DNA from 3 places in the Kitasatospora sp. NPDC101157 genome. Region 1 is predicted to be linked to each of the others. Evidence: riboswitches for the same ligand, from Rfam matches in the RefSeq annotation. Region 1 holds a riboswitch; each other region holds the start of a gene.
The links. A riboswitch is a leader RNA that binds a small molecule or an ion and turns the genes downstream of it on or off. The one in region 1 is predicted to bind cyclic di-AMP.

Region 1 (9,344 bases):
CACCGAGAACCCGGACGGCACCCCCGGCGACTGGTACCTGCACCTGTTCGCCCCGGAGCAGCCCGACTTCAACTGGGAGAACCCGGCCGTCGCCGACGAGTTCCGCTCGATCCTGCGGTTCTGGCTGGACATGGGCGTGGACGGCTTCCGCATCGACGTCGCCCACGGCCTGGTCAAGGCCCCAGGGCTGCCCGACATCGGCGGCGCAGACCAGCTCAAGCTGCTCGGCAACGACGTCATGCCGTTCTTCGACCAGGACGGCGTGCACGAGATCTACCGCAGCTGGCGCCGGATCCTCGACGAGTACCCGGGGCAGCGCATCGGCGTCGCCGAGGCCTGGACCCCGACCGTCCAGCGCACCGCCAACTACGTCCGCCCCGACGAGCTGCACCAGGCCTTCAACTTCCAGTACCTGGGCACCGATTGGGACGCCGCCGCGCTGCGCGAGGTGATCGACCTCTCGCTCGACTCGATGCGCCCCGTCGACGCCCCCACCACCTGGGTGCTGTCCAACCACGACGTCACCCGGCACGCCACCCGGTTCGCCAACGAGCCCGGCCTGGGCACCCAGATCCGCACCCCCGGCGACCGCGCGCTCGGCCTGCGCCGCGCCCGCGCCGCCACCCTGCTGATGCTCGCGCTGCCCGGCTCCGCGTACGTCTACCAGGGCGAGGAGCTCGGCCTGCCGGACGTCACCGACCTCCCGGACGAGGTCCGCCAGGACCCGTCCTTCTTCCGCCAGGCCGGCCAGGACGGCTACCGCGACGGCTGCCGCGTCCCGATCCCGTGGTCCGGCAGCGAGGCCCCGTACGGCTTCGGGCCGGTCGCGGGCGGACCGTCCTGGCTGCCGCAGCCGGCCGAGTGGGCCGAGCTGAGTGTCGAGGCGCAGACCGGCGACCCGTCCTCCACCCTGGAGCTCTACCGCAGCGCGCTGGCCGTCCGACGGGCGCAGCCCGACCTGGGCGCCGGCACCGAGGTCGAGTGGCTGGACGGCCCCGAGGGCACCCTCCTCTTCCGGCGCGGCTCCTTCGTCTGCACGGTGAACACCACCGGCGAGCCGGTGCGGATCGCGGCCCCGGGCCGACTGCTGCTCGCCTCGACCGAACTCGTGGTGGACGGCGGCGAGACGGTGCTCGCTCCGGACGCCACCGGCTGGTGGGCGGTCTGACGTGGTTGCAATAGGCTCTGGGACCGTGACTACGGCGCGACTCTCAGACATCGCGGCACAGGCGGGGGTCAGCGAAGCCACCGTCTCCCGCGTGCTCAACGGCAAGGCGAACGTCTCCGCCGCCACCAGGCAGACCGTCCTGGCGGCGCTTGACGTGCTCGGCTACGAGCGGCCGACCCGGCTGCGCCAGCGCAGTGCCGGGCTGATCGGGCTGATCACGCCGGAGTTGAGCAACCCGATCTTCCCCGCGCTGGCGCAGGTGATCGAGCAGGTGCTCAGCCGGCACGGCTTCACGCCGGTGCTGTGCACCCAGACCCCGGGCGGGTCCACCGAGGACGAACTGGTCGAGATGCTGGTCGACCGGGGCGTGGCGGGCATCGTCTTCGTCTCCGGGCTGCACGCCGACTCCACGGCGGACCACGACCGTTACGCCCGGCTGGCCGGGCGCGGGGTGCCGTTCGTGCTGATCAACGGCTTCAGCGAGAAGATCGACGCGCCGTTCATCTCGCCGGACGACCGGTCCGCGATGTGGATGGCCGTCCAGCACCTGGCGGAACTCGGGCACGAGCGGATCGGCCTGGCGGTCGGGCAGCGGCGGTACGTGCCGGTGCTGCGCAAGATCGAGGGCTTCACGGCGGCGATGCGCGAGGTGCTCGGGCTCGGGCAGGAGGAGGCGGAAGGCCTCGTCCACCACACGCTGTTCAGCGTGGAGGGCGGGCACGCGGCGGCCGGAGCGCTGCTCGACAAGGGTTGCACGGCGATCGTCTGCGGCAGCGACATGATGGCGCTCGGGGCGATCCGGGCGGTGCGGCAGCGCGGGCTGTCGGTGCCGCACGACGTCTCGGTGGTCGGCTTCGACGACTCGCCGCTGATCGCCTTCACCGAGCCGCCGTTGACCACGATCCGCCAGCCGGTCGAGGCGATGGCGACGGCGGCGGTGGACGCGCTGCTGGAGGAGGTCGGCGGGAACGCCGCCCAGCGCGGGGAGTTCATGTTCCAGCCGGAGCTGGTGATGCGGGGCTCCACGGGGGCCTGCGCACGCTGAGCCGGCCGGTCGGCGGGAACGGGCCGACTGACGGGCCCCGGAGGGCGGTTGCTCTCCGGGGCCGGTCGGCGTTCGGCGGCCGGTCAGCCCCCCCTGGACGTTCCGGCGGTCGGTGGGGACCCGCCGGCCGTCGGCCGCGTCGCCGGTCCGGGTCTCGGTGCGGCGGCCGCGGGCCAGGTAGTCGCGCAGTACCCGTTCGACGGCGTCCTGGGGGTTCTTGGTACCGGAGAGCAGCATCGCGTCGATCGCGAGGTTCGCATCGATCGTGACGGTGACCTGGGCCATGGTGACTCCTCCTCGGCTGCGGAGCAGCAGGATGCCCGCTGCGGGGGAGTTTGACCATGCGGAACCGGGGGGGCTGGGGGGTCCGGTCGTCCGGGTACGCCGACGCCCCGGGGAGGAGCGAGCGGGCTCTTCCCCGGGGGCGGTCGGGCGAGGGCTGACGGGTGAGGACGGACGGCTGTCGGGTGACAGGTGACAGATGATGAAATCTGTTATCCATTATCTGTCGTCCGTCAGTTGTCGTCCGTCAGCCGTTTCCTGTCAGCTGTTCGGCGTGAGCGGTGCTCAGACCCGGCCGGCGAAGTCCGGGGCCCAGTTGGCGATGGTCTGGAGCCGGACGCCCGAGCTCGGGTTGGCGGCCTCGACGTACTGGCCGCCGCCGACGTAGATGGCGACGTGGTAGACGCCGGAGTCCTGACCGTTGTTCGACCAGAAGAGCAGGTCGCCCGGCTGGAGGCTGTCCAGCGACACGTGGGTGCTGGCGGCGGCCTGGTCGGCGGCGACGCGCGGGATGTTGATGCCCGCGGCGCGCAGCGCGGCCTGGGTCAGTCCGGAGCAGTCCCAACCACCGTTGCCGGTACCACCGTAGACGTACGCCTGGCCGACCTTCGACTCGGCGAAGGCGACCGCGGCGGCCATGCTGCCGGTGGCGGTCTGGGCCGGGGCCTGGGTCTGCGCCGGGGCGGCCGGCTTCGAGGCGGGCTTGGCGGCCGGGGCCGTGCTCTGGGCGATCGGCTTGGCGTCCACGGAACCGCCGTTCGAGGCCTGGCCGGACTTCTGCGAGCGGTCGAACCAGCTGAAGTCCGAGCCGGACTTGGTGGCGGTGGAGGACTGGTCGGCCTGGGCCGCGGTGCCGTCACCGAAGGTCAGCTGCTGGCCCGGGTAGATGCTGTCCGGGCCCTCGGTGAGGGTGCTGCGGTTGAGCTCGTACAGGTGCTGCCAGCCGCCCTGGACGTTGTGCTTGGCGGCGATGGAGGACAGCCAGTCGCCCTCGACGACGGTGTAGTCGCCGGTCCGGGCCTGGGCCGGGCGCTGCTTCGCCGAGTTGCCGGTGGCGGACTTGGCGGAGGCCGAGGCGGAGTCACCGGAGGCCTGGGCCTGGGCGGGCGCGGACGGCTTGGCGGACGTCGCGGCCGGGGCCGGGGCCGGGGTCTGGGCCGGCTTGGCGGCGGGCTTGGCGGTCGTCGAGGTGTCGACGGCGGCCGGGGCACCGCCCTGGGTCAGACCGGCCTGGACGGAGCAGACCGGCCAGGCGCCGGGGCCCTGCGAGGCGAGGACCTTCTCGGCGACGGCGATCTGCTGGTCCTTGGTGGCGAGGTTGGCCTGCGGGGCGAACGCGGTGCCGCCGAAGGCGGCCCAGGTGCTGGAGCTGAACTGCAGGCCGCCGTAGAAGCCGTTGCCGGTGTTGATGCTCCAGTTGCCGCCGCTCTCGCACTGGGCGACCTTGTCCCAGGTGGCGACGGAGGCGGCGTTGGCGGTGCCGGTGGTGAGGCAGGGGACGGTGAGGCCGACGCCCGCCACGCCGAGGGCGGCGATCACGCGACGGGTGCGGCTGGACAGGCGGTTGCCGTTGGAAGGCAGCATGAAGACGCGGTCCTCTCCCACGCCTGCGAGGTGAGCTGTCGGATTCGGGCTGGAGTTGCCCGGCCGCGCTGTGGCACGGCTTCACCCCTAGCCCAGGACCGTTTCCGGGAAGCGGTCCGGGGCGACTTACCTGTGGTTCCCCCGCTCCTGCCGTGATGCGTTTTCGCGCTGCCAGGACATCCGACGGCAGGACTCGGCGTCGCGGATGAACTGGGTCCGTGTGGTCACGAACGGGGAGCACGTTAAGCAGACTTAAGTTCGAACTGCAAATACCTGTGATGAGCATCACGGTTTACGGGAAAGGGTCGAGCGGCTTGAATTCCATGATCGGAAATGATCGTTTTCCGGCAATTCTGCGATGAATTCCCAAAACTGGCTCCGCCTCAGAAGTGAGGTGACGGGGCGTTGAATTGTGGAGGGGGCGCGCTCGCCGGGCCGGGGGAGCGTCCCGAACCCGAGCGCCCGATGATGCGCCGACTATTCATCGACAAAAGGCACCAGAACGGACATTGCATGGCAATGCCCGCGTAACTCTCCTGCGGGGCAAACAGAACAAACGGAAAGGGCCCGGAACGCGGTCGTTCCGGGCCCTCGGTGGTACGGGTGCGGCGACGGGTGGCCGCGGGGTTCCGTCAGCCCTCCACGGGCCCCTGAGCGGCCGCGTGGGCGCGCCGGGAGCCCTCCCCGGCCCCGGCGGTGGCGGCCTCCGCCTCGGCCTCGGCCAGCTCCTCCGCCGACGGCGTCGGCAGCGCGGCCAGGTAGGTGGAGGCGATCAGCTGGCCGACGGTCGGGTACGCGCCCAGCGGCGCCGCCGACGGGCAGCCGGTCTCCTCGGCGGCCGTGGCGAGCAGTTCGGAGTCCGCCTCCGGGCCGATGACGAGCGGGGCCAGCGCCGGGCGCTCGGAACCGGTCTCCTTGAGGTGGTTGACGGCCCCGGCGACCGAGCCGGGCACGTCGAGCGCCGCGGCCACGACCGGGACGGCCAGTCGGGCGGCCAGCAGCACGCCGGTGATGCCGGCCGCGGCGGCCGCGTCCTCGCCGCCCACGGTGGTCAGCACGACGCCGTCGGCGGCGGTCGCGATGGCGAACAGCCGGGCCCGGTCGGCCCGGGCCAGTCCGGCCTCGGACAGCCGCACGTGGACGGCCTCGGCGAGCAGCGGGTGCGGGCCGAGGGCGTCGGTGACGGTCGCGCCGTACTCGGCGGCGAGGGCGTGAAGCCCGGTCAGGAAGCCGTGCGGGCCGGGCACCAGGGGCACCACGACGGGCGTCGGCAGTCCGGCCTCGGCGGCCGCCGCCAGCAGCTCCGCGACGGTGCGGTCCTCGGAGCCGCCGTCCCCGGCGCCGTCGGCCGGGAGGTAGCCGACCGCGGCCTGGACGCCGGCGTGCTCGCTGCGGACGATCGACAGCAGCTCCTCGACGACCGAACGGGACTCGGGCCCCGCGGTCGCGGGCACGGCGAGCACCAGGGCCGGCGAGCCGGTGCGGATCTCGGGGCGCTCGGGGCGGCGGTGGCGCCCCCGCGCACGGGAGCCTGGAGTGCGGACGGGCAGTGGCGCGCCCGGGATGGCTGCGGTGCTCATGCCGGAGATCGTAGGACATCGGCCCGTCAGGCCTGCAGTCGGCTGCCGTACGGGTTTCGGGTGGTCGTGGTGCGGAGGCCGTGTCGCCGCCCTGCCGGTCCGGGCGGTTTGCCTACAATCCGGACATTCCTCGCCCCATGTCCGCCAGGGCCCGCATTGTTGCCCTGACGTGTCCGGTGGGGCGGCGCGTTGCATCCGGGGTGCGTGAGATGTCTCACAGCCCGGAGGTGGCCTGACGGAGGGTCACGACGGTGCGACTCCCGGCATTCGAAGATCAACATTTAGCGGGGGGATGCTCACGGCCGGTTATGGACGAACCGACGATTCCATCGGCTATGTCCGTTTACGTACCGTCAGGAGAAGGGGCCGTGAAGAGTTCGGGGCGACCGGTAAAAGCCCTCGTGCACCTGCAATGTCCCGTGCTGATGCACGTGCACTGCAGCTATCATCGCGTCAAGTGAGGCGTTGCGCCGGACCGGTACGGGGCCGGTCCTCTCGTTCGGCGGGTGCCGGGGCGCCGCGCTGGACGACAACTCCGGAGCTCTTCGGGAGACTTCTATGCACGACTCGCAGGACAAGCACGGCTCGAACCACACCTACAACGGGATGGCCGCCGCCGACCTCCAGGGGGTGGTCTGGCAGAAGAGCCGGCACAGCAACTCCCAGGGCAACTGTGTCGAGTTCGCGGCCTTGCCGGGCGGCGACGTCGCGATGCGCAACTCGCGCTTCCCGGACGGTCCGGCGCTCATCTACACCCGGGCGGAGATCGCCGCCCTGCTGCTGGGGGCCAAGGACGGGGAGTTCGACCACCTGGCGGTCTGACCGGCTGCTGCTCCACCATCGGGGGGCCGTCGTGGGTGCTGACACCACGACGGCCTTTGTCTTTGCCCGGGGGCCCGTCACGACGGCCTCTGTCCTTGCCCGGGGCCCGTCCCGCTCCCGTCCGGTCCCGTGGTGGACCGTGCGGCGGGGCCTGCCGGGGTGCCGCGGGTGCTCCCGCGGGCTGCCCGCTTCCTCCGGAGCCCGGGTGTCCGGTGCGGGGAGCCGGTGCCGGGACCGCGGTCCGGACCGGCGCGGGGGCCTGGCTGAAGGGCCCGGGGCGTGGTCCTCCCGGGTCGTCCCTCGGCCGGCCGTGCGCCCTGCGGCGCTAGGCCGAGCGCCGGTGCCGTCCACCGACTTCGACTCGTCCGTCCAGCTTGTCCAGCTGGCGGCCGTCCAGGGGGCCGCAGTCGAGCCCGGCGCCGTCGAGCCTGCTGCCGCCGGCCGGCTCCGCCTCGAACACGGCCCAGACCACCTTGCCGCTGCCCAGCGGGTGCCAGCCCCAGGAGCGGCTGAACGACTCCACCAGGTGCAGTCCGCGGCCGGACTCGGCGACGAAGTCCGCCTCCCGGGCCACCGGGCCGACGCTGCTCGGATCGCTCACCGCGCAGACCACCTGGGGAGCGCGGTGCACCAGGCTTATTCGGATCGGCAGCCGCCCCTCCGGGGTCGGCTGTGTGGGAAAGTCGTACTCGCCCAGGGCGCCGCCCGACGGGCCGGGCCGTGCGCCGATCGCATGCCGGAGCGCGTTGGTCACGAGTTCCGAGGCCACCAGCGCGACATCGTCGAACAGCTCCGTCAGGCCCCAGCGCTGAAGAGTGGTCCGGGCGAAGTCGCGCGCGGTTCTCACGGCTTCGAAGCGAGGAGCGAGCGTACAGGTGACCACAAGGGGGTCAACCGCCAAAGCCGTACCGGTGCTCATGAAGAGCTCCTCCCATAAGGGGGCGGACACGGCTGGACCCGCCGGGGTCATGCCGGTCACCTCCGACTCGCTCGGCCGCTCGGCCGCCCCCTCGACCAGGCGCGCGCGCACTCGGACGCCCGATGGCGCGGGGGACGCCGTCGAGCCGGTGCACGGAGTCGCGCGTGGGGTCGACGCGGAGCCCGCGGGATTGCCAGGGATGTGCAGGTGCACGTGCACCATGGTGGTGTGCGCTCACTGCAGATGCAAGAGTCGATTCACGTGCAGTCGCACTATTGGCATATGCAAGCGCCGGATGCACGTGCATCCTGGTGTGCGGAGCGCGGAACTGATAGGAACATCCGTCAGTATCGGCACCGTGAGCGCTCAACTGATGGCAGACTGTGCGCTGTTTGCCCTAGGTGGAGGTTTCGACCGCATGACCACAGTTCAGCCGGGCGGCGGCTCGATGGTCCGCCGGATCCTCCTCGGCTCGCAGCTGCGCCGCCTGCGCGAGGCGCGCGGGATCACCCGTGAGGACGCGGGCTACGCGATCCGCGCGTCCGAGTCCAAGATCAGCCGTATGGAGCTCGGCCGGGTCAGCTTCAAGGAGCGGGATGTCGCCGACCTGCTCAGCCTCTACGGCGTCGACGACGGACTGGAGCGGGAGGCCCTGCTCGGCCTGGTCCGCGAGGCCAACAAGTCCGGCTGGTGGCACAGCTTCAACGACGTGCTGCCGGGCTGGTTCCAGACCTACGTCGGCCTGGAGGAGGCCGCCCAGCTGATCCGCACCTACGAGGTGCAGTTCATCCCCGGACTGCTGCAGTCCGAGGAGTACGCACGGGCGGTTTTCGGTCAGAGTCGGCCGGTCATCAGTGAGGAGGAGGTCGAGCGGAGGGTCAGCCTCCGCCTGCGCCGCCAGAAGCTGCTGACCGAGGGCGCGAGCCCGCGGCTGTGGGCGGTCATCGACGAGGCGGCGCTGCGCCGGCCGGTCGGCGGCCCCCAGGTGATGCGCGGTCAGGTTCAGTACCTGATCGACGTCGCCGAGCAGGCCAACGTGGTCATCCAGGTCATGCCGTTCCGCTTCGGCGCGCACGCGGGCGAGTCCGGGGCGTTCACCATCCTGCGCTTCCCCGAGCAGGACCTCGCGGACGTGGTCTACCTGGAACAGCTCACCAGTGCGCTCTACCTCGACAAGCGGGACGACGTCGACGCGTACGTCCAGGTCATGGAGCGGCTCTGCGTGGACAGTCTCACGCCCGAGCGCACGATAGACCTGCTCGCCTCGATCCTGAAGGAGCGCTGAGCAACTCCCGTGCGGCCCGGGGGATCCGGGCCCCGGCCGCCGACCGGCCGCCAACCCGCCGCAAGCCCGCCGCCCGCCCGCCGTCAACCGCGGGTCGGCGGCCGTTCGCGTTCCGGGGGCAGCGGCTGCGGCGGGCGGCCCAGCTCCCAGGCGAGGCCGTAGCGCCCGAACAGGTCGGCCCGGATCGGCGCCAGCGGGATCTCCGCGCCCGGCAGCAGCACCCCGATGCAACCGCCCATCAGCGCGCTGCGCAGCACCCCGTGCTCGGCGACCGGATCCGGCGCGCCCCAGTCCTCCAGCAGGCCCTGCAGGATCGCGCCGACCTGCTGCTGCTCGGGGTCCTGGACGAAGGCGCCGGTGTCCGGGTCGAGGATCAGCGCCAGGTGGGAGCGCATGACCCGGGGGTGGTCCATGGCCAGGCTGAGGACGGTGTCGATCGCGCGGGCCAACCTGGCCTCGGGGGAGGCGCCCGGCGGCAGTTCGGCCAGGGCGCCGGAGAGCGCCTGGTGCATCATCCGGTGAGTGGCGGACTGCATCAGCAGTCGTTTGCCGTCGAAGTAGTACGACAGCAGGCCGCGGGCGAGTCCGGCCCGCTCGGCGATGTCGGTCAGCGTGGTGCCCGCATAGCCGCGCTGGTCGACGAGCTCGATGGTGGCCCG
Region 2 (9,344 bases), on a different contig from region 1:
GTGCGCAGGCTGGTGGCGTGGGGGTTGGGCCGGTACCCGAGCTCCCGGGCGAGCGTGCGGATGCGGTCGGCGGTCGCCTCGGAGGCGGCGCGGCCGCGCTCGCCGGCCGGGCCGTTGAGGACCCGCGAGACCGTCGACACGTGCAGCCCCAACTGTTCGGCGATGCCCTGCAACGTCGCCGGACGGCCCTCACTCGCCATGCCGACTCCCCCTTCCCCGCCCGGATGTCCTTCCCCCATTCTCGGGGACGGTCAGGAGTTCACGAGCCGTTGCCCGCCGTCAGGTACGGCAGGGACACCAGGGTGACGATCACCGCGATCACGGCGATGACGGCGAGGGCGGCCAGGAGCCCGAACAGGACCGGCCGGGCGACGGAGAACGGCAGCCGCAGACCCGGGTAGGCCGTGCGCAGGGCGCGTGGCCTGCTGTCGCGCTCGGGTGCCACGGCGATGGTGAAACCGGCCGGCCGGAACACCTTGTCGTCCAGGGTCTGCCAGTCCCAGTGCTCGGCGCGCAGCAGCACCGGGGTCTCCTGCGCCGTCCCGGACACCACGAGGAGCACCGACCCGCCCTTGGACCCGAGCACCGGGTGGGCGGTGGCGGCGGTCGGCCGGACCGAGGCGGCCCGGCCCCGGCGATCGGTGACGGTCAGCCGGCCGTCGGCGTAACGGACCCGTTGGCGGCGCGACCGCTGCCGGCTGGACAGGCCGAGCCACGCCACGGCCGACCCGGCCACCAGCACGACGATGAGCGCGCCCGGCAGGGCGCCGACGCCGTCCAGGGCGGCCCGCATGACCACCCGGCCCGCGGCCAGCAGCAGGATGAGGCCGACCACCGGACCTGCGACGACCAGCCGCCGGTAGGTCTGCCGTAACGGGAGAGGACGCAATTCCAGTTCAGGCGAGGATTCTTGAGTCATCGACACCCCTTTCACGAGGGATCAGGATGCCGGTCCCAAACGTTTGGGTCAATGGGAAGGCCAAAGGTTTGGGTTGCCCGGACGGCAGCGCCGAACAGGGGGTTCGACATCGAAGCTCGCTCTCGGCCCAGCCACACCGACGGCTGTGGCTGATACGCGCCCTTCCGGATCCGGCGCACGCCCACCTCGAAGCGCCAAGGTCAGTATCTGCCGGACCCACCGGCCTTCGTCTGTTGGCTGGGCGCCAACTGCCAGACCGATCTGATCGCCGCGGCCCGGGCGGTGCTCGCCGACCCCACCACGGCTGTCGGCGCACAGGTGCGTGTGCTCAGTCTGGTACACGTGAATGGCTCACATCTCGGGGCGGGGGGACCCCGGCGATCCGCCGTAAACGGATGAATCACAAGTTGAAGAGGATGCGTGCCTGCCCGCAGGGCGGTCCTGATCCTCCGGCCGCCTCCGTCCCACGGGCCGGGTGCCCGCGGGACGGAGGCGGCCGACCCGCCCGGACGGGGTCGGTCCGGCCTCGGCCTACGTCCGTGACGGACGGGTCAGTTGGAGAAGTCCTGGGTGAGCCAGACGGTTCCACTGGCATCCCGGTGGACGGCGATGCCGATGTGGGTGAATGCGCTGCTGAGGATGTTCTTGCGGTGGCCGTCGTCCGGCGGCGTCTCGTTCAGCATGTCCTGGGTCAGGCTGACCGCCAGGGCGGCGATGTCCTGGGCCGAGCTGGAGACCCCGCTGCCGTAGCCTATGTTCTCCCCGACGGCGTTCCACTGGACGCCCGCAGCCGTCTCCCGTGCCCCCAACTCGGCCTCGCCCGGGCACTGGTGGGACATGCCGCAGCCGCCGGCCATCGCCTGGTTGTGGGCCTCGGCGCTGCTGGTCAGCCCCGACGTGATGGTGTAGGCGGGCAGACCCTGCGCGGCCCGCGCCCGGTTGATCAGATTGAGGACCTGCTGCACGGCGTCCGAGTTCGAACCGGTCTGCGCGGCCGGGGTGGCGGGTGGGGCCGCGGGGGCGGGGGCGTGCGTGACCGGGGCGGACGGGGACGACGGCGCGGACGTGTGGGATGCCGGGGCCGGGGTCGGAGCAGAGGGCCAGGCCGGATGGAAGCCCTGGGACTCGCCGCCGGGGCGCGCGGCCGCGGATTCCGGGGCGTGGGAGGCCGGGGCGGACGGCGACGGCGAGGCGTGCGAGGCGTCGGGCGTGGCCGGAGCGGCGGGTGGACCGGCCTGGTGGCGGTGCTGATAGTCGGAGTCGCTCTGGTGCCGGTGCTGATGGTGCTCCTGCCAGCCGGCGTGGCTCGCCTGCGTGTGGGAGCCGGGCGCGGCGGAGGCTCCGCTCGCGCTCAGCAGCGGCAGCATGAGGCCGGCGCCGGCGATCCCGGCGGTGGCGGCCAGACGCTGGGTGTGTCTCCGGCGCGCACGGCGATGCCGGCCGGTACCTGAAATCAGCATGGGGCGTCCCTCTGCGACGCCTGCGAGGTGAGCTGTCGGGTTCGGGCCGTGAGGTAGCCCGGCCGCACGTAGCGGCTTCACCCCTAGCCACACCCATCTCGTCCGTGAACGGGCCGAGCAGGGCGCGGCGAACTACCTGGTTCCCCCGCTCCTGCCCGGTGCACTGCTCGACGTCCGGCCGACCGGTGGACAGGACTCGGCGTCCCGGCGGCAGGGTCCGCAGGTGCGGACAGCCTGAACGCTAGGCAGACCGACCCCGAATACACAAGTTCGTATCATGCAGATCACATGGACATCCGACGAAGAACTGACGGAATACCATATTGGCTGATTTAACATCGCATAAGTGTCCTAATCGGACAATTCTCCTGACCGTCGATGCCGGCTGCGACGGCCGCCGTTCCGGGAAGTGCTGGGGCGCAGTCGGGCGAGGTCGCCCGCCGGGCCACGGTCTTCCCGGGTTCGCGTTGACACGGCCCGCATGGACGGCTGCGCGGCGTTCCTTCGGTCTCCGCCTCGTGCACGGCAACTCGGACCCTGGTCCGTCCAGGTCGGTGGGCGAGCGCCCGGAGCCGGGTGGAGCGGCGTTTGAGCCGATCAGCGGCCGGGCCCTGGACCGGGGCGGAGCCGCCGGCCAGATGCGGCACCCGGGGTCCGTCGGAGCGCGTTGGAGTATGCACGGGCAGCGGCGGCGGGTTGGTTCTCCGCCGCCGCAGAAGACTTCCGGACCTGTCTCAGCCGTAACGGCGGCGGGGTGCAGATCAGGCCGTGCCTGTCGCGCAAGCGGTTTCGAGAGCGATGAGGCGGTGGGCGAGGGTGCGCGCCGGGCCGGTGAGGCCCTTGAGGATCTCCCGGGCGTAGGGGCTCCGAGGGTGGTGGGCGAGATCCTGGACGGCGCTCCAGAGTTCCGCGATGCCGGCCAGGCTGTGCTGGACGTGGCGGATGGCGTCGTGGCGCTGGGCGAGGTACTGCTCGGCCATCTGGTGGGCGCGGCGCCAGTCGACATCGCCCGCTTCGACGGTCCGGGCGAAGGCCGGCGTGGTGTCGCCGTCGGCGAGGCGGATGGCGTCGATCTCCTCGACGCGCCGGCGGAGGTGTTCCTCCTCCTGTCGGGAGTCGAGGGCCGCGGTGGCGTCGGTGACGGCGAGGTGGCCGGCGATGACCTGCTCGGCGAGGTCGGGGGCGTGCCGTCGCAGTCGTGCGTGCTGGGCGAGGAGGGCCTTGGCGTCAGCCTTGCGTCTGCGGACGGCGGTGTAGGCGGCGTTGAGGGCGAGGGTGCCGATGCGGACCTGTTCGGCGAGGTCGGGGGCGTGTTCGAGCACGGTGGTGGCGATGGACAGCCGGGTGACGTTGATGCCGCAGCGGGCGGTGTCGGACGGGAGCGAGCCCGGGGACAGTGAGCGTGCCATCGCGGCGATCATGGCGTGCTGGCTCGCGGTGGTGTTCGGGTGGTGGCGGTTGGCGGACACGATCAGGCAGACCGGATCGTCGCCCTGATAGGTGGTGAAGCGGGGTTCGACATCGGCCAGTTCGCAGGCGGCGAGTCGTCCGCGGCCGTCCAGGAGGACGCCGTCGGCGTCCAGGATGACGGGCTCGGTCAGGCCGTTGCTCTCGATGTCCTGGGCGAGGTCGAGGAGTTCGTCGGGGCCGAGCATCGGGAACAGAGCGGTAACGGGGTGGACCTTCACAGTGGGATCTCCTTGATCGGGATGGGTACCGGGGCAGAAGACGCCACAAAGGGGCATATGGTTCAGCGGCCGCGCCCGTCGGCCTGATCGGGCGCGGCGGCGTCGGTGGCGTGCCGGCTGCCCTGCCGGACTCGCGGGTGATGATGTCGTCCCAGTCGAGCCTGCCGATGAGCAGCGCGACCGATCCTGTCTCGGCGGCCATGGCCGGCCGCACCGACGACGCACAGTCCGTCAGGGCGGACGTGGACGGCGTGGCGGCCCCGCAAAATGGCCCGTTCTCTACGGCTTCAAGACACCGGAGGGAACGGGCCCTGCCCCGTACCAGGACGGCGCCGAGACGGCCTGGCCGGTAGCCTGCGGGCATGTCCGTCAACATCGATCTTCACTTCACCGTGTCCAAGCTCGCCGACGCCCCGCAGGCCGAGGCGGTCTCCTCGGCCGTCGGTGACCTGCTGCGCGACGAGGGTTTCGAGGACCAGATCAGCTACGGCCCGGTCGTCGACAACGGTGTGCACTACGTCAGCGGCGAGGCCAGGTACCCGATCATCATCAGCGGATTCGGGCGCTGGCAGCCGTACTTCGAGACCTCCTTCGCCGCCGCCGTGGCCGAGGTCGCCCCGGACGCCGAGACCTCCATCACCTGGGGCTACCCGGACGAGGAGTACTGACCGCCGCTCCCAGGACTGCCGTCCGGTGCGAGCCACCCGCCTCGCGCCGCCACGGCGGCGTGGCCCGAGCAGGCCACCGGCAGCTCGGACACCCCGTACGTGACATGTCGGTGCGGTATCACCGGGTGCCCGCCGCTGCCGACGGCGGCTGGCACCCGCGGCTGGTCAGCGGGCGCGGACAGCCGGGGATCGTCCGCCCACAACAGACTCCCCGTCCGCTCGTGCCGCGACGACGCCGGATCTTTGCCGAAGAACCTCGGCGCCCAGGTGAGGAGGCGGTGCGGCGTTCACCCACCGCCTCCTCACCGGAGTGCGGCCCCTCTTACCCGGCCGCTCCGACCAGCGCGCGCGGGGCCTGGGTCAGGGCGGAGGGCGGTGCGCCCTTCTTCGGGTCCGTCGGGGCCGGCGTCTGGGCCGGGGCCGACGGCTTTGGTGCGATCACGCAGTTGGACTTGCCGGATTCCGCTTCGCCGTTGATGGCGGTGACGCAGAATTCGTAGTTCCAGACGCCGGGGACGAGGTAGGCGATGCCCCGGCTGGTCTCGTTGGTGACGTACTCGTCGGCCTTGAACCCGCTGCCGTCGTGCTTGGACCCGCTGTCGTCGTTGACGTTGCGGATCCAGACGCGGTAACCGGCGGCCCACAGGGACCCGTTCCATGACAGCTGGACGGTAGTGGCGTCGGTGGAGGTGACCTTCAGACCGGTGGGTGCCGGAGGTGTGCCGGCTCCGACGGTGACGGATCGGGCGACGCCCGGCATGCCGCCACCGGCGGCGTTCCAGGTGGCGACCGCGACGAGGTAGTGATGGCCCTCCCTCAGCCCGTCGATGTGCGCCGAATTCCCCCTGACCGCGGTGCTGTTGAGGAACGCGCCGGGGGTGTCCCTGTCCCAGGTGATGATCTCGTACCGGTCGATCGTGTCGGTGTACGGGCCGGTCGCCGCGTCCCAGGACACGTCGACGCCGGTGGCGGTGGCCCGGGTGACGATTCCCTTGGGGGCCGCGGCGGTTTCCGGGTGTGCGACACCACCGACCGTGTGGGACCACTCGGACTTCCCGTCCTCACCGTTGTCGGTACGGACCTGGTATTCCCACTCCCACCCGTCGAGGGTCCAGGTGGTGTCGAAGCGGGCCGCTTTGACCGGTGTCTCGTCCCAGGTGCCGGAGCCCTTGATCCGGTGCCGGACGGTGTATCCGCGGGCGCCGAAGACCGGCTCCCAGTTCAGGGTGATGCCGCTCGGGCCGGAGCTGACCTCGACCGTGTCCGGCGCGAGCGTCGGCCGGTCGGGGACATGCGCGGGAATGTCGATCAGTTGGCTGCCGAGACCGTAGCTGTCGTGCAAGGTGCGCACGAACGCCTGGGCGATCTGGTACTCGCCCAGGGCGTTGGGGTGCAGCCCGTCGTAGCCGGCAGGGCAGTCATGCGTGTCGCAGCTGTAGTTGCCGGCCCAGTCGACCAGGGCAACGCGGGACTTGTCGTTGTTCCACGACGGGATCGCGGCCGCGAGCATGCTGTTGTACTTGGTGGTGTTGACGGGCAGGTCGTCCCGGCCGCCGATGGACGTCCGCTGGGGAACGTTGGCCAGGGCGAAGTTGAGGTCCGGTTTGGCGGCGCGGGCCTGGTCGACCAGCGTCCGCATACTGTCCAGCGTGCCTTCCGGGCCGCTGACGAACCAGCCCATGTCGTTGAAGCCGAGCCCGACCAGGAGCAGGTCGGGCTGGTACTTCGCCACCTGCTCGGCGATCAGCGTTTTGTCCTGCGCCGCCTGCCGGCCCCAGACCGAGAAGTGGTGGGAGTCGAAGTCCTTCGCGACCCCGGGGGCATACGCGCCCGAGGTGACGGGAACGCTCTGAGCCGGTGGCGGGGCTTCCCCCTGCAACGGCGGCACGGGCGGGGGCTTGGGGGATTCCTGAGGACGGGTTCCCTGGTACGGACCGACGAAGTCGACGTCGATGTGCTCCTTCTTGAACCATTCCCAAAGGCGGTAGCGCCAGGTCCAGTCACCTTCGTAGCCCTGGCTCATCGAATCGCCCACCACCATCACCTTCAGTGGCAACTTCCCGTCGCCGGCTCGTGGTTCCGGGACCCAGTCCATGACGAGGGCCCAGCGGATGGCGTCCTGGAACGCCTCGGCGATCTTCTTGTTGCCGGAGTCGTTCGGCGTCAGGCCGTCACCGGACAGGTCCTCGGTGGTCATGGCGTCGGTGTCGGCCAGGACGACGTGCCGTCCCGCGCTCTGCCAGGCGCCGACCATCTTGCGGATCTCGTCGTTGTAGGCGGTGATCCGGTCCTGGACGGCGGGGTCGGTGGCGGGACCCAGGGTGGCGAGTGCCACGACCGTGCCCGGGTTGTCCTTCTCGATCTGGTCGACCAGGTCCTTCAGCCGCTGCGCGGCGCCGTCCTGCTTGCCGTCCCGCATGTCGTACGTGCCGGCCTGCAGCGTCACGATGTTGGGCCGGTACTTCGGCAGGGCGGTTGTGGACCGCTTGGCGATGGCGCTGATCTGCTCGCCGGGAGCGCCCTCGTAGGAGGGGTCTCCCTTCTGCCCCGTCGAGCCGGAGCCGACGAAGTCCACCGGTACGTCCCGCTTTTGGGAGACGAGCGAGATCAGGGCCAAGAGCGAGCCGGCCAGGGTGGCGCCGTAGCCGATCTTCTCGCCGGTGCCGATGGTCGAGTCGCCCAGCGGCATCACCTTCAGCTCCGGCGGTTCCGCCGCCGCGCGCATGCCGTTCCACATCACGGGGTAGTGGTCGCTGCTGCCTGCGTCCATACGGCTCGCGGTGACGTTGCCGACGTTGTCGTCGGAACTGACGAAGTAGTCCAGTTCGCCGCCCCTCTGGTGGGTGGCACGTCGGGAACGGTAGACGCGGGCGCCGATCGGGAAGGTGCCGCGGCGTTGCAGCGTTATCGGGTCGACGTTGAAATCGCCGCCGGCCGTCCAGCGGTACTGCGCGCCCCAGGAGTGGACGGAGTCGCGGATCGCCGTCAGCAGGGTGTTGGAGTCGCCGCCGCCGCCCGACAGGCCGTGCACGTTGAAGTACCAGTCGTCTCCGAACCGGACGCCCAGCGCGGCCCGGCCCCGCTCCAGCGGGTTGGTGACGACGCGTACCTCGTCGGGCTGGTCATTGGTGATGGTCGCCAGGTTCACCCGGCCACCTTGGCCCCGACCGCCGTAGTCGTCGGTCTGGATGAAGAAGATGTGGTACGGGCTGGGCTGCATCCGGCTGGTGAACGGTTGCCACATCGAGTGCCGGACGGTGTCACCGTCCGCGGTGATGACGTCCGCCTGCCGGGCGGCGCCGCTGGGGCCCTGGGGCCCGGCTTCCTGGATCAGGACGATATTGGCAGACCTGGCGTAATTCTGGACCTGCGTGGTCCACTTGCTGGCCGTCCCGTCGCCCTCACCCTGGATGTTGTTGGTGATGATGGACGTCTCCCGTAACGGCGCCGCGGCGGCGGGGGAAGCCCCTGGTACCACGACAAGTGCCGTACCCAGAATCGACAGCGTTACCAGTGCCGCCCTGGATCTGGTCACCAGACGCAGCCGGGCCAGTGCACGGGTGAGGTGTTCCTTTAATACGTTCACCACAGGAAGGTTAATGGACTCTCCATCGATGTGATCTGCACGATCGATCGGCATACGGCGTCCCGCGGCGCACAGTCCACGCGCCCGCAAGCCACCGGCCGGAAGGCCCGGATCACCCTCGCACGGGGTGACCGGGGCCGTGCCGTCAGGTGGGAGCGGCCGGACCCATGCCCGGTCCGACTACCACCGCTGCGTCGGCCCCGGCCGCACCAACCTCGACCTGGACGCCACCGGCGCCTGGTACGACAGCCACTACCAGGGCGGACTCTGCTCCCACCCCGGTGACACCGGGCCCTGACCCGACCTCAACCCGGTGTCGGTAGCGCCCTCCGGACAGCGGTGCCCGTCGCTCGCTCAACCGGCACTCCGGGGCCTCAGGGCCGCCACGGCCTGGCCGGTGAACGCCCAGCCGTCGAGGGCCCCGATGGGGCCTTCGGCGGCGGCGCCTGCTGGTCAGTTGAGGCCCGGTGAGGCCTGCAGGGAGGATGCGAACGGTCAGTAGCGACACAGCGGCGGAGGCAGATCGCGCAGCACGGGGCCCGGGTCCACTACGCGCGGGACGCCTCGGCGGCCGTCGCCGGCCGGCCCGGCGTCACTCTCCGGACGGGAGCGGCCTGTCCAGTCAGTCCTCGGTGGGAGTGCGGATGGCCAGGATGGCCATGTCGTCGTGGCCGTCGCTGGGGTGGTTGTCGGCGAGGGTGCGGACGAGGTCGTCCAGGGGCCGGTGGGCGTGGGCGGCGGCGAGGTCGGCGAGGACGTCCAGGCGGTCGTCGATGGCGTGATCGGGGTGTTCGACGAGGCCGTCGGTGAAGAACAGGACGGTGGTGCCACCGGGCAGGAGGTGGGTGTGGTCGGGGCGACGGATCTCGTGGTCGACGCCGAGGGGGATGCCGGGTTCGGCGTGCAGGTACCGGGGTGATCCGTCGGGGGTGAGGATGAGCGGCGGCGGGTGGCCGGCGCTGCTCCAGTGGAGGGTCCAGCCGTTGGCGGCGGGTTCGATCCGGGCCAGCAGCGCGGTGGTGA
Region 3 (9,344 bases), on a different contig from region 1:
TGGCCGGGGCCTCGACGGTGCTCGGCGGCGCGCTGGGCTTCCTGTTCGGGGTGCCCCGGGTACGGAACGGTTCCGGTGAGCCGCAGGGCTCGTACGCGCCGAACACCAATCTGGAGCAGGTCTCCGACTGGCTGACCAAGGTGCTGCTGGGCGTCGGCCTGACCCAGCTCGGCTCGCTCGGCGAGCGGCTGCACCGGCTCGGCGCGGCGCTGGCGCCGGTGCTCGGCGGCGAGGACGCCGCGGTGCCGTTCGCGGCCGCGCTGGTGCTGTACTTCCTGCTCCTCGGTTTCCTGGCCGGCTGGCTGGTGACCAGACTGGCGCTGCCGAGGGTGCTGACCGAGACCGACGAGGCGCTGGACCTCTTCCTGGCCGGGCAGGACCACGACCGGCGGGGCGACAAGGTGGGCGCCGACGACCTGCGGGTGCGCGCGATGCAACAGCTCGGGCTGCTCGGCGGCAGCACGGGCCGACCCGCCGCGCTGGCCGCGCAGTTGCCGCCCGCCGAGGGCGCCCCGGCCAGTCCGGCGGGTGTGGTGGCGGAGGTCCGCTCGACCGCGAAGCGCTCGGCACTGACCGCCGAGCAGGTGCGGGACCTCTTCGCGGACGGCACCGAGGGCCGCCGGATCCAGGCGCTCGCGCTGATGCAGGGCGACCCTTCGCTGGCGGACCTGCCGAGCCTGCTGGACGCGATCGAGCACCCGCGCTCGGGCTTCGAGCAGTACCACGCGCTGCTGGCCGCCCGGGGACTGCTCTCCCGGCTGCCCGGCGCCGAGGAGCGGCGGCTGCGGGACGCGGTGGCGGCGCAGCTGGTCGACCCGCGGGGCATTCCGTACGGGTCGGACCGCAGCTGGCTGGCGGAGAAGATCCTCTCCCGGCTGCCGGTGACGGCCACCGTCCCGCCGCAGCCGAAGGCCGCCGCGGGGAGCGACGGCGCTGCGAGCTCCGCGCAGGTCCCGGGGCCGCCGGACAGGCCCGAGACGGCCCTCAGACGGTGAAGAGCAGTTCGGGCTGCGCCCAGGGGGTCTTGGCCCCCGCGCGGACGGGTGCCGGTGCGCCGGGCGCCGACCTGGAGGTAGAAGCCCTCGGCGGGCGGGTGGGAGACGACCTTGACGCCCGCGATACCTGCGGCCCGGGCGCGGTCGAGCATGTCGGTGATCAGCGCCCGTCCGATGCCCAGTCCTTGGGCGTCGTCGGCGACGAACATCAGGTCCAGTTCGGCGGCCGGTTCGTGGATCAGCGCGTAGAAGCCGAGCAGTCGGTCGTCGGATGCGGGCGGGGCGGGTCAGGCCGGGGCGGAGCGGGAGCGGGGGCTCAGCGGCCCAGCAGCCCTTGGGCGGCGGCCCGGTTGACGCCGGTCAGGCCGCGCACCAGCTGCGCGGTGAGGAAGATCAGCAGCACCCCGGCCACCGAGAACGCGGCGATCTGCCCGGCGCCCTGGACGTAGTACGCGTGCCGGACGTGGTCGCTGTCGGTGTAGTCGAACAGCTGGTAACCGGGCCAGGAGGTGTAGCGCGGGAAGACCCACTGGTAGAGCGGGTAGAGCGCCATCGCCCAGCCGAGCACCAGGAACGTCAGGGTCAGGCAGAAGCTGAGCACCGCCCACGGGAACATCACCAGCTGGTACAGCGCGGCCTTCCAGCCCGCGCCGTCGGCCAGCCGCGCGGTGATCGCGCCCCAGTTGCCCGGGCGCACCTGGCGCACCGGCGCCGGGCCCGGCACGTCCAGGGCGAGCATCCCGCGCACCCGGGCCCGCTCCGCCCGGCCGAGGCCCCGGGCGGCGCTGGTCAGGCCGGCCAGCACCGGCAGGCCGAGGACGGTGACGAAGGTGCCCACCCCGAGGGAGAACAGGGTGATCGCGACGGTGAAGCCGACGATCGCCACCGGCAGGCCGGTGAGCGCGTAGCCGACCTCGCGGTAGTACTGCCGGGAGAACGGCGCCCGGAAGAAGCCCGGCGGCTGCTCGGTGCGGCGGGCCCGGGCCGGGCGGGTCCCGTCGCCGTAACCGTCCGGGCCGTCCCACTCCTGCCCCAGCGTGCTGTTGCTCATCTCCCGGTCCCCGGCCCCTCGTTGTCGTGTCGCGGCGTCTTCCGTGCTGACGGACTCCAGTCTGGCCGGAACCCCGCCCGGACGGCATCCGGGGGACCGGCGGATCAGGGGTGGGGTTAACCCCCCTGCGGTGGAACGGGTGGACCGGTCCACTCGTCGGCGAGCAGCGAGTACTGGTACGAGTCGGACCAGACGCCGCCCTTGTACAGGTCGTGCCGCACCCGCCCCTCCAGCTGGAAACCGAGCTTGGTGAGCACCTTGGCCGAGGCGGCGTTGTCCACGTCGACCCGGGCGACCAGCCGGTGCAGGCCGAGCGGGCCGAACGAGAGCCCGCAGAGCAGCCCGGCGATCTCGCCCGCGTAGCCGCGACCCCACGCCGGGCGGCTCAGCACGTAACCGAGGTGGGCGGAGCGGTACTTGCCGAGGGTGAGGCCGGCGTGCGCGACCGGCAGCGCGTCCTCCGGGTCCTCGGCGTCCTCGCGACGGACGACGGCGAGCCGGTAGGTGTCCCGCTCCTCGGCCATCGCCTCCTCCAGGTAGAGCTCGATCTGGTCGGCGCAGGTCTCGCGGTCCCGCGGCTCGAAGGGGAGGTAGCGGGTCACCTCCGGGTCGCCGAACAGCGCGTGCAGCGCGTCCACTTCGGCCGGGGTGTGGTGGTACTCGCGGAGGGCGAGCCGGGGGCCGGTGAGGCGTACGGGGACCATGGCTGCCGACCCTACCCCCGTGCGGCGGCTACCGTTCGGAACATGAACGACGAAGACCTGCGGCTCGCCCCGCGCACCAGGGCCGCCGACCTGCTCGCCTGGGCGGCGACCGGGCCGGACCGCGCGCCGGTGGCCGAAGCGCCGCTGCGCGCGGTGCTGGCGCTGCTGGAGCTGGGCGAGGGCAGGATGCACGACGGCTGGCCCGAACTGACCTCCGACGCGGTGGAGCACCTGCTGTACGAGCGGCTCCACCTCTACGTCCAACCCGCACCGGAGGACGATCCGCTCGCGTACGGCGACGCCGTACGGCTGCTGGTCGACCACCAGCGGGCGGCCAAGCGGCTCAACGCCAAGCGCCAGGAGCGGCTGCACGCCGAGGCCGAGTGGCAGGGCGAGGTCGCGGCCGGGCTGCTGCGCCGCGCCGACCTGGTGACCTGGCCCCGGCTGTACGCGGTGCTGCTGCACGCGCACGGGGTGGACGTGACGGACCTCTCGGCCGTCCGGGAGTGGCTGACCGGCTTCGCCGGCCTCGACGAGGAGCAGCGGCTGGCCGGGTACGAGGCGCTGGTGCCGACCGGCTGGCTGGACGAGCCGGACGAGCAGGGCTGGGGCCCGGGCCGGGTGCTGTCGGTCGGCATGGCCACCGACGGGGCACGGCGGCTGCTGGAGCAGGGGCTGATGCGGCGCAGCTACCGCAACCTGGCCGAGCTGAACGCGCTGGGCCGGCCGATGCCGGACGAACTCGCCGGGGGCTTCGAGGAGTTCGAGGCGGCGGCGGCCGAGGTGGCGCTCGACCTGCTCGGCGAGTGGACGGTGCCCGGGCTGCCGCGGCTGCTGCTGGAGGAGTTCCCGGAACTCGCGCCGGAGCCGGGCGCGGAGGAGATCGACGCGTACCTGGCGCAGCTGCCGCCGGAGTGAGGTGGCGGGGGGAGCCTCGGGCGGGCGGCCCGGGGCTCCCTCCTTCCGGACCCGTTTACGGGTTGAGGCCGTGCTGCTGCAGCCAGGTCTCCGGGTCGACCGGGGCGCCGCCGCCCGGGCGGACCTCCAGGTGCAGGTGCGGGCCGGTGACGTTGCCGGTCGCGCCGACCTTGCCGATCTGCTGGCCGGAGGTGACCTGACCGGAGCCCGTGATGATCGAGGACAGGTGGCAGTACCAGATCTCGGTGCCGTCGGGCAGGGTCTCGACGATCCGGTAGCCGTACGCACCGGACCAGCCGGCCGAGGTGATGGTGCCCTGGCCGACCGCGTGGACCGCGGTGCCGGTGTCGGCGGCGAAGTCCAGGCCGGTGTGCAGGTGGGCCCAGTAGCGGGCGCTCTGGCCGTAGTGGGCGGAGAGGTTGTACTCCTTCACCGGCAGGGTGAGTGCGGCGGCCTTGGCCCGCTCGGCCTCCTCGGCGGCGCGCTTGGCCTCGGCCTCCTTGGCGGCGGCCTTGGCCTCGGCATCCTGGGCGGCCTGTACCCGGGCGTTCTCCTCGGCGGCGGTGCGCTGGCTGTCGGCCTGCTGCTGGATGCGGGCGGCGAGCGCGAGGCCGGGGTCGGCGGCCAGGGCGACCGGGGCCTCGTCCGGCGTCTCGACGGCGGGCGCGGCGGCCGGGGTCGCGGAGGCGAAGCCGGTGGCGCCCAGGGTGGCGGCGACGGCGGTGACGCCGAGCAGCGGGGAGGCTCCGCGGGTCTGACGCGGCATCCGGTGGCGGTTGGGCTCGGCCTCCGGGGCGAAGGGGTCGCCGTGGCCGGCGGAGTCGGCGTCGTGGGGCTCGGAGCCGTCCGGGCCGGGGTGGTCGAGGAGCTGGGTACCGGCTGCGGGGCCGGCCGGGTGTGCCGGAGTGTGCGTCGACGCCACGGAGGCGCGCTCCTTTCCTTCCTTCGCGCCTACCGGGTTAGCTGACGGGTTCGGAGCAGGAAGGTCTCCTACGGCCGGGCCGGAGCCCCGCCGATTCACCCCAAGGAACGTGGTTCCCCGGCTCCCTGGCCTGCCCGGAGGCCGGCCGGCGGGATTAGGCGACGGCGCACGGTGCCGTCTGGGTACGGCGTTGACGACCGCGCTGCGTTATCAGACGTTAATCCTAGGACGCCCTGATTCCAAGCCGTCCATCCGCCAGGGGCGGGCAACAGGTGACCGGACGTCAACGAACGACCGCTCGACCGCCCGGCCCATCTGAGTACTCCTACTCATGTGCACCCCGGCCGCCCCGCCGCATCCTGGCGCCATGAGCACACCGATGCAGTCACGCACCACGGCCGCGTACTACGTCCAGGCCGTCCTCTCCTTCGCCATCTCCGGCGCGGCCCTCGCCGCCGGGATCGCCTACCTGCCCGTCGGCGGCTGGACCCGGGCCTTCCTCGGGATCGGCCTCCTCTACACCGTCACCTCCGCGTTCACGCTGGCCAAGGTGATCCGGGACCGGCAGGAGTCCTCGGACACCCTCGCCCGGGTCGACCAGGCCCGGCTGGAGAAGCTGCTGAGCGAGCACGACCCCTTCAAGGTCGAAGGGGTGTGACCGGGGAGTTCCGCGCGGCCGGAGGCTTGACGGCTAAGGCTAATAGCCGTAGCTTTATGGCTATCGGCAGCAGCGAGCGACCCCGTGGAGGTCCACCGTGAACGGCACCGTCACCCCGAGCACCCAGTACCTCGACGTCCCCGGCGGCCGCCTCGCGTACGACGACACCCGGCAGGGCGACGGCACCCCGGTCGTCCTGCTCCCCGGGATGCTCGACTCCCGCCGCGCCTACCGGCACCTCCACCCACTGCTCACCGCGGCCGGGCGCCGGGTCATCACCATGGACCTGCGCGGGTTCGGCGAGTCCTCGATCGTCTGGGACGACTACAGCCCCGCCGCGATCGCCACCGACGTCCTCGCCCTGCTCGACCACCTCGGCATCGAGCGGGCCGTCCTGGTCGGGCAGTCCTACACCGGGGCGACCGTCGTCAAGCTCGCCGGGGACGCGCCCCAGCGGGTCGCCGGGATCGCGCTCATCGACGCCTTCGTCGAGCACCGGGCGAACGCCCTCATGAAGGGCGTCATGGTCGTCATGGGCGCCGCGATGGTCCGGTGGCCCGCGGTCTGGGGCCACTACCTCCGCAGGATGGCCTTCCCCGGCCCCCGGCCGGCCGACCTCGACACCTACGTGGACGGGCTGGTCGCCGCCCTGCGCACCCCCGGCCGCCGCACCGCCACCCGCGGCCACGTCACCGGCGACTCCGCGCCGATCGGCTGGACCGCGGCCGTCCGCTGCCCCGCCCTCGTGCTGATGGGCAGCAAGGACCCCGACTTCCCCGGGCCCGAGGCCGTCGCCGACCTCCAGGCCGAGAAGCTCGGCGCACGGAAGGTCATGATCGAGGGATCCGGGCACTACCCGATGGCCGACAACCCGCGGGCGGTCGCCGACGCGCTGCTGCCCTTCCTCGCCGAACTCGCCTGAGACCGAACCCGCCTGAGACCGAACCCGCCCGCTGGAGAACCGGAGCCATGCCCCGCGTAGGACTGACCCCCGACCAGGTCGTCGACCACGCCCTCGCCCTCATCGACGACCAGGGCACCGAAGCCCTCACCCTCGCCTCCGTCGCCGCCCGCGCCGGGGTCGCCACCCCCTCGCTGTACAAGCACGTCAGCGGCGGGCTCACCGAACTCCGCCGGCTCATCGCCGTCCGGGTCACCGGGGAACTCGCCGACCGGCTCGCGGAGGCCGCGGTCGGCCGCAGCGGGGACGACGCCGTCACCGCCCTCCTGCGGGCCTACCAGGCCTACGCCACCGAACACCCGCACCGCTACACCGCCCTCCCCCAGGCCCCCCGACCCGACGACGACCTCACCCGGGCGGCCACCCGCCTCGTCGGCGTCATCATCGCCGTCCTCCGCGACTACGGCCTCGACGACTCCGAAGCGATCCACGCCGCCCGCACCCTCCGCTCCCTCGCCCACGGTTTCGCCGCCCTCTCCATCACCGGTGCCTTCCAGCTCAGCGAAGACCTCGGCACCACCCACGACCGCCTCGTCACCACCCTCACCACGGGCCTCCGCTCCTGGCCGAAGGAGGAGAAGTAGCAACCGGCGGTAGCAACCCGCCCCGGCCCGGGTCGGGCCCCCGGCGCCGGAGCGGACGCGCACCGGACGGCATCGCATCCATGGCCGGGGCCGGAATTGTTCACCTGCACGGAATGTCGTTCGTTCAACAACATCGTGCACACCGAACCCACACATCCCGGGAAGCGAATCGGTCACCACCCGCCACCCCCGCGAAGGCCGGAAGACCATGGACGAACGACCGGACAGCCCGTCAGGGCAGCGCGATCGCGTCCGAACGACACCGGGACGACGGCGTATTGACTCGATATTGACGAGATCCGGTCACATGGCGAGATCCGTTCACACCTTCGTAGGATCATCGCCCTAGAATTCGCCGCGTGACGATGACTCAGTGGTGCGCAACGGCTACCGGCGTGCTCGCCGTCCTCGCCCTCGTGGCCGCCGCGCGGTACCGCGCCGTGTCCGTCACCCAGCGCGGCCGGGCCGACCGGCTGGAGGGCGAACTCGCCCGGCTGCAGGAGCAGCTGAGCTCCGAGCTGTCCCGCCGGGGCGCCGACCTGGCCGCCGTCCAACAGGAGCAGGAGCTCACCGCCTCCACCCAGCGGGCCTTCCTCAGCGTGGCCCGACGGATCCTCGTCATGGCCCACGACCAGCAGGCCCTGCTCGACGAGATGGAACGCACCCACGACGACCCGGCGCTGCTGGAGGGCCTGCTCAAGGCCGACCACGCCGCCGCCCAACAGGCCCGGCTGGCCCAGACCCTGGCCGTACTGTGCGGCGCCCGGGCCGGGCGGCACTGGCCGGAGCCGGTCTCGCTGGAGGACGTGGTGCGCGGCGCCCAGTCGCGCATCCTGCCCTTCCAGCGGGTGGTCGTGCGCAGCCGGATCGAGACCGCGGTGGTCGGCGCCGCCGCCGAGGCGCTGATCCACGCCGTCGCCGAGCTGCTGGACAACGCCACCCGCTACTCCCCGCCCAGCACCCAGGTGTTCGTCACCCTGATGCCGGTGCACAACGGCGCCGTCATCGAGATCGACGACGGCGGCGTCGGCATGCCCGAACAGGCCGTCGCCAAGGCGGCCGACGCGCTCGCCGGGGGCAGCAGCCTGGAGGTCTCCCGGCTCGGCGAGGTGCCGCAGTTGGGGCTGGCCGCGGTCGGCCGACTGGCCGAGAGCTACGGCTTCCGGGTCACCCTCAGCTCGGCGCCCTCCCCGTACGGCGGTGTGCGCGTCGTCGTGCTGCTGCCGAACGCCCTGCTCACCGAGCCGCTGCCGCCGACCGTGCCCGGGCTCGGGCTCGGGCCGGACGGGGACGACCCGGCGTTCCGCCCCGGTCCGGCGCTCACCCCCGACCCGCGGCCGGCCTCCGGGGCCACGCACCCCGGCGCCGGTCACCCGCTGGTGGAGCCCCCGCCCACCGGCCGGCCGCCCGCGACCGGCGACGCCCCGCCGCCGCTGCCCCGCCGGAGCCACCGGCGCGACCGAGGGAACCGCACCGCCCAGCACGCCGCTCCCCCGCCGCCCGAGCCGCCGTACCGCTCCGCCCGGGAGGCCCAGACCTTCATGACGATGTTCCAGGCCGGGACGGCCAACGGCCGCTCGGCCGCCCGCTCCCAGGACCGGCCCCCCGGCCCGCACTGACCGGCCCACGCCGGCCGGCCCGCGCCGCTCGCCCCGACCTTCCCCGAGTCCCCCGGCTTCCCCCGACTTCCCCAGCGCTCCGGAGAGTTCCATGACCACCACCCCCGATCTCGGCTGGCTGCTCGCCGACATCATCGCCGTCCCGCAGGTCCAGCACGCCGTGGTCGTCTCCAACGACGGCCTGGAGATCGGCCGCAGCGCCGACATCGCCCGCGAGGACGCCGAGCGGCTCGCCGCCGCCTGCTCCGGACTGCAGTCACTGGCCCGCGGCGTGGCGGCCGGCTTCGGCGGCCCGGGCAGCGCCACCCGGCAGATCATCATCGAGTACGGCGGCGGCTACCTGTTCATCGTCGCCGCCGGGGCCGGCGCCCACCTGGCCGTGGTCACCAGCGAGGCGGTCGACGCCGGGCTGGTCGCGTACCAGATGCAGGTCCTGGTCGAGCGGATCGGCACCCACCTGACCAGCCCGCCGCGCGTCGACCACGCGGCGGGGGGCCACCGGTGAACGGGCCGGTCCGGCCCTACGTGATCACCGGCGGCCGCAGCCGCCCGACCCGCACCGACCTGGCCATCGAGAGCCTGGTCAGCGCCCTGCCCGGACCGTTAGGGCTGCCCGAGCCCCCGGCGCTGCCCGAGCACGTCCTGCTCAACCGGGAGCACCGGCGCATCCTCGGGCTCTGCCACAGCCTGCTGTCCGTCGCCGAGGTGGCGGCCCACCTGGGGCTGCCGCTCGGCGTCGTCAAGGTGCTGGTCGGCGACCTCTGGGACCTCGGCGCCGTGCAGGTGCTCCCGCCCGTCCCGCAGGCCGAGCGCCTGCCCACAACCCTCCTGGAAGAGGTGCTCGTTGGCCTCCGCCAACTCCGCTGAAGCCCCCGCCTCCCGGCCGTCCGGGCCGCAGTACCTGCCGTCCTCGGTGCAGGGAGCGGTGAAGA

Region 2: linked by a shared signal. The riboswitch ahead of ACIRVF_RS22150 (CAP domain-containing protein) and the one ahead of ACIRVF_RS06660 (transglycosylase family protein) in region 1 are both predicted to bind cyclic di-AMP.
Region 3: linked by a shared signal. The riboswitch ahead of ACIRVF_RS38190 (M23 family metallopeptidase) and the one ahead of ACIRVF_RS06660 (transglycosylase family protein) in region 1 are both predicted to bind cyclic di-AMP.

What each region holds. Positions count from the first base shown of each region.
Region 1 is NZ_JBIWPL010000003.1:11,411-20,754, reverse strand. It holds gene ACIRVF_RS06670 (glycoside hydrolase family 13 protein) at 1-1,168, shown strand, start outside; gene ACIRVF_RS06665 (LacI family DNA-binding transcriptional regulator) at 1,194-2,213, shown strand; gene ACIRVF_RS06660 (transglycosylase family protein) at 2,781-4,079, opposite strand; cyclic di-AMP (ydaO/yuaA leader) riboswitch at 4,087-4,249, opposite strand; gene ACIRVF_RS06655 (hypothetical protein) at 4,712-5,659, opposite strand; gene ACIRVF_RS06650 (DUF397 domain-containing protein) at 6,218-6,481, shown strand; gene ACIRVF_RS06645 (ATP-binding protein) at 6,807-7,400, opposite strand; gene ACIRVF_RS06640 (helix-turn-helix domain-containing protein) at 7,819-8,685, shown strand; gene ACIRVF_RS06635 (TetR/AcrR family transcriptional regulator) at 8,769-9,344, opposite strand, start outside.
Region 2 is NZ_JBIWPL010000011.1:19,474-28,817, forward strand. It holds gene ACIRVF_RS22140 (LacI family DNA-binding transcriptional regulator) at 1-200, opposite strand, end outside; gene ACIRVF_RS22145 (hypothetical protein) at 260-919, opposite strand; gene ACIRVF_RS22150 (CAP domain-containing protein) at 1,471-2,379, opposite strand; cyclic di-AMP (ydaO/yuaA leader) riboswitch at 2,382-2,550, opposite strand; gene ACIRVF_RS22155 (hypothetical protein) at 3,141-4,067, opposite strand; gene ACIRVF_RS22160 (hypothetical protein) at 4,430-4,735, shown strand; gene ACIRVF_RS22165 (SGNH/GDSL hydrolase family protein) at 5,058-8,375, opposite strand; gene ACIRVF_RS22170 (hypothetical protein) at 8,449-8,619, shown strand; gene ACIRVF_RS22175 (PP2C family protein-serine/threonine phosphatase) at 8,944-9,344, opposite strand, start outside.
Region 3 is NZ_JBIWPL010000033.1:49,950-59,293, reverse strand. It holds gene ACIRVF_RS38215 (hypothetical protein) at 1-995, shown strand, start outside; partial or broken gene ACIRVF_RS38210 (GNAT family N-acetyltransferase) at 1,106-1,204, opposite strand; gene ACIRVF_RS38205 (sensor domain-containing protein) at 1,312-2,046, opposite strand; gene ACIRVF_RS38200 (GNAT family N-acetyltransferase) at 2,163-2,750, opposite strand; gene ACIRVF_RS38195 (hypothetical protein) at 2,793-3,668, shown strand; gene ACIRVF_RS38190 (M23 family metallopeptidase) at 3,724-4,590, opposite strand; cyclic di-AMP (ydaO/yuaA leader) riboswitch at 4,603-4,761, opposite strand; gene ACIRVF_RS38185 (YiaA/YiaB family inner membrane protein) at 4,958-5,248, shown strand; gene ACIRVF_RS38180 (alpha/beta fold hydrolase) at 5,346-6,170, shown strand; gene ACIRVF_RS38175 (TetR/AcrR family transcriptional regulator) at 6,218-6,793, shown strand; gene ACIRVF_RS38170 (ATP-binding protein) at 7,159-8,412, shown strand; gene ACIRVF_RS38165 (roadblock/LC7 domain-containing protein) at 8,504-8,917, shown strand; gene ACIRVF_RS38160 (DUF742 domain-containing protein) at 8,914-9,279, shown strand; gene ACIRVF_RS38155 (ATP/GTP-binding protein) at 9,257-9,344, shown strand, end outside.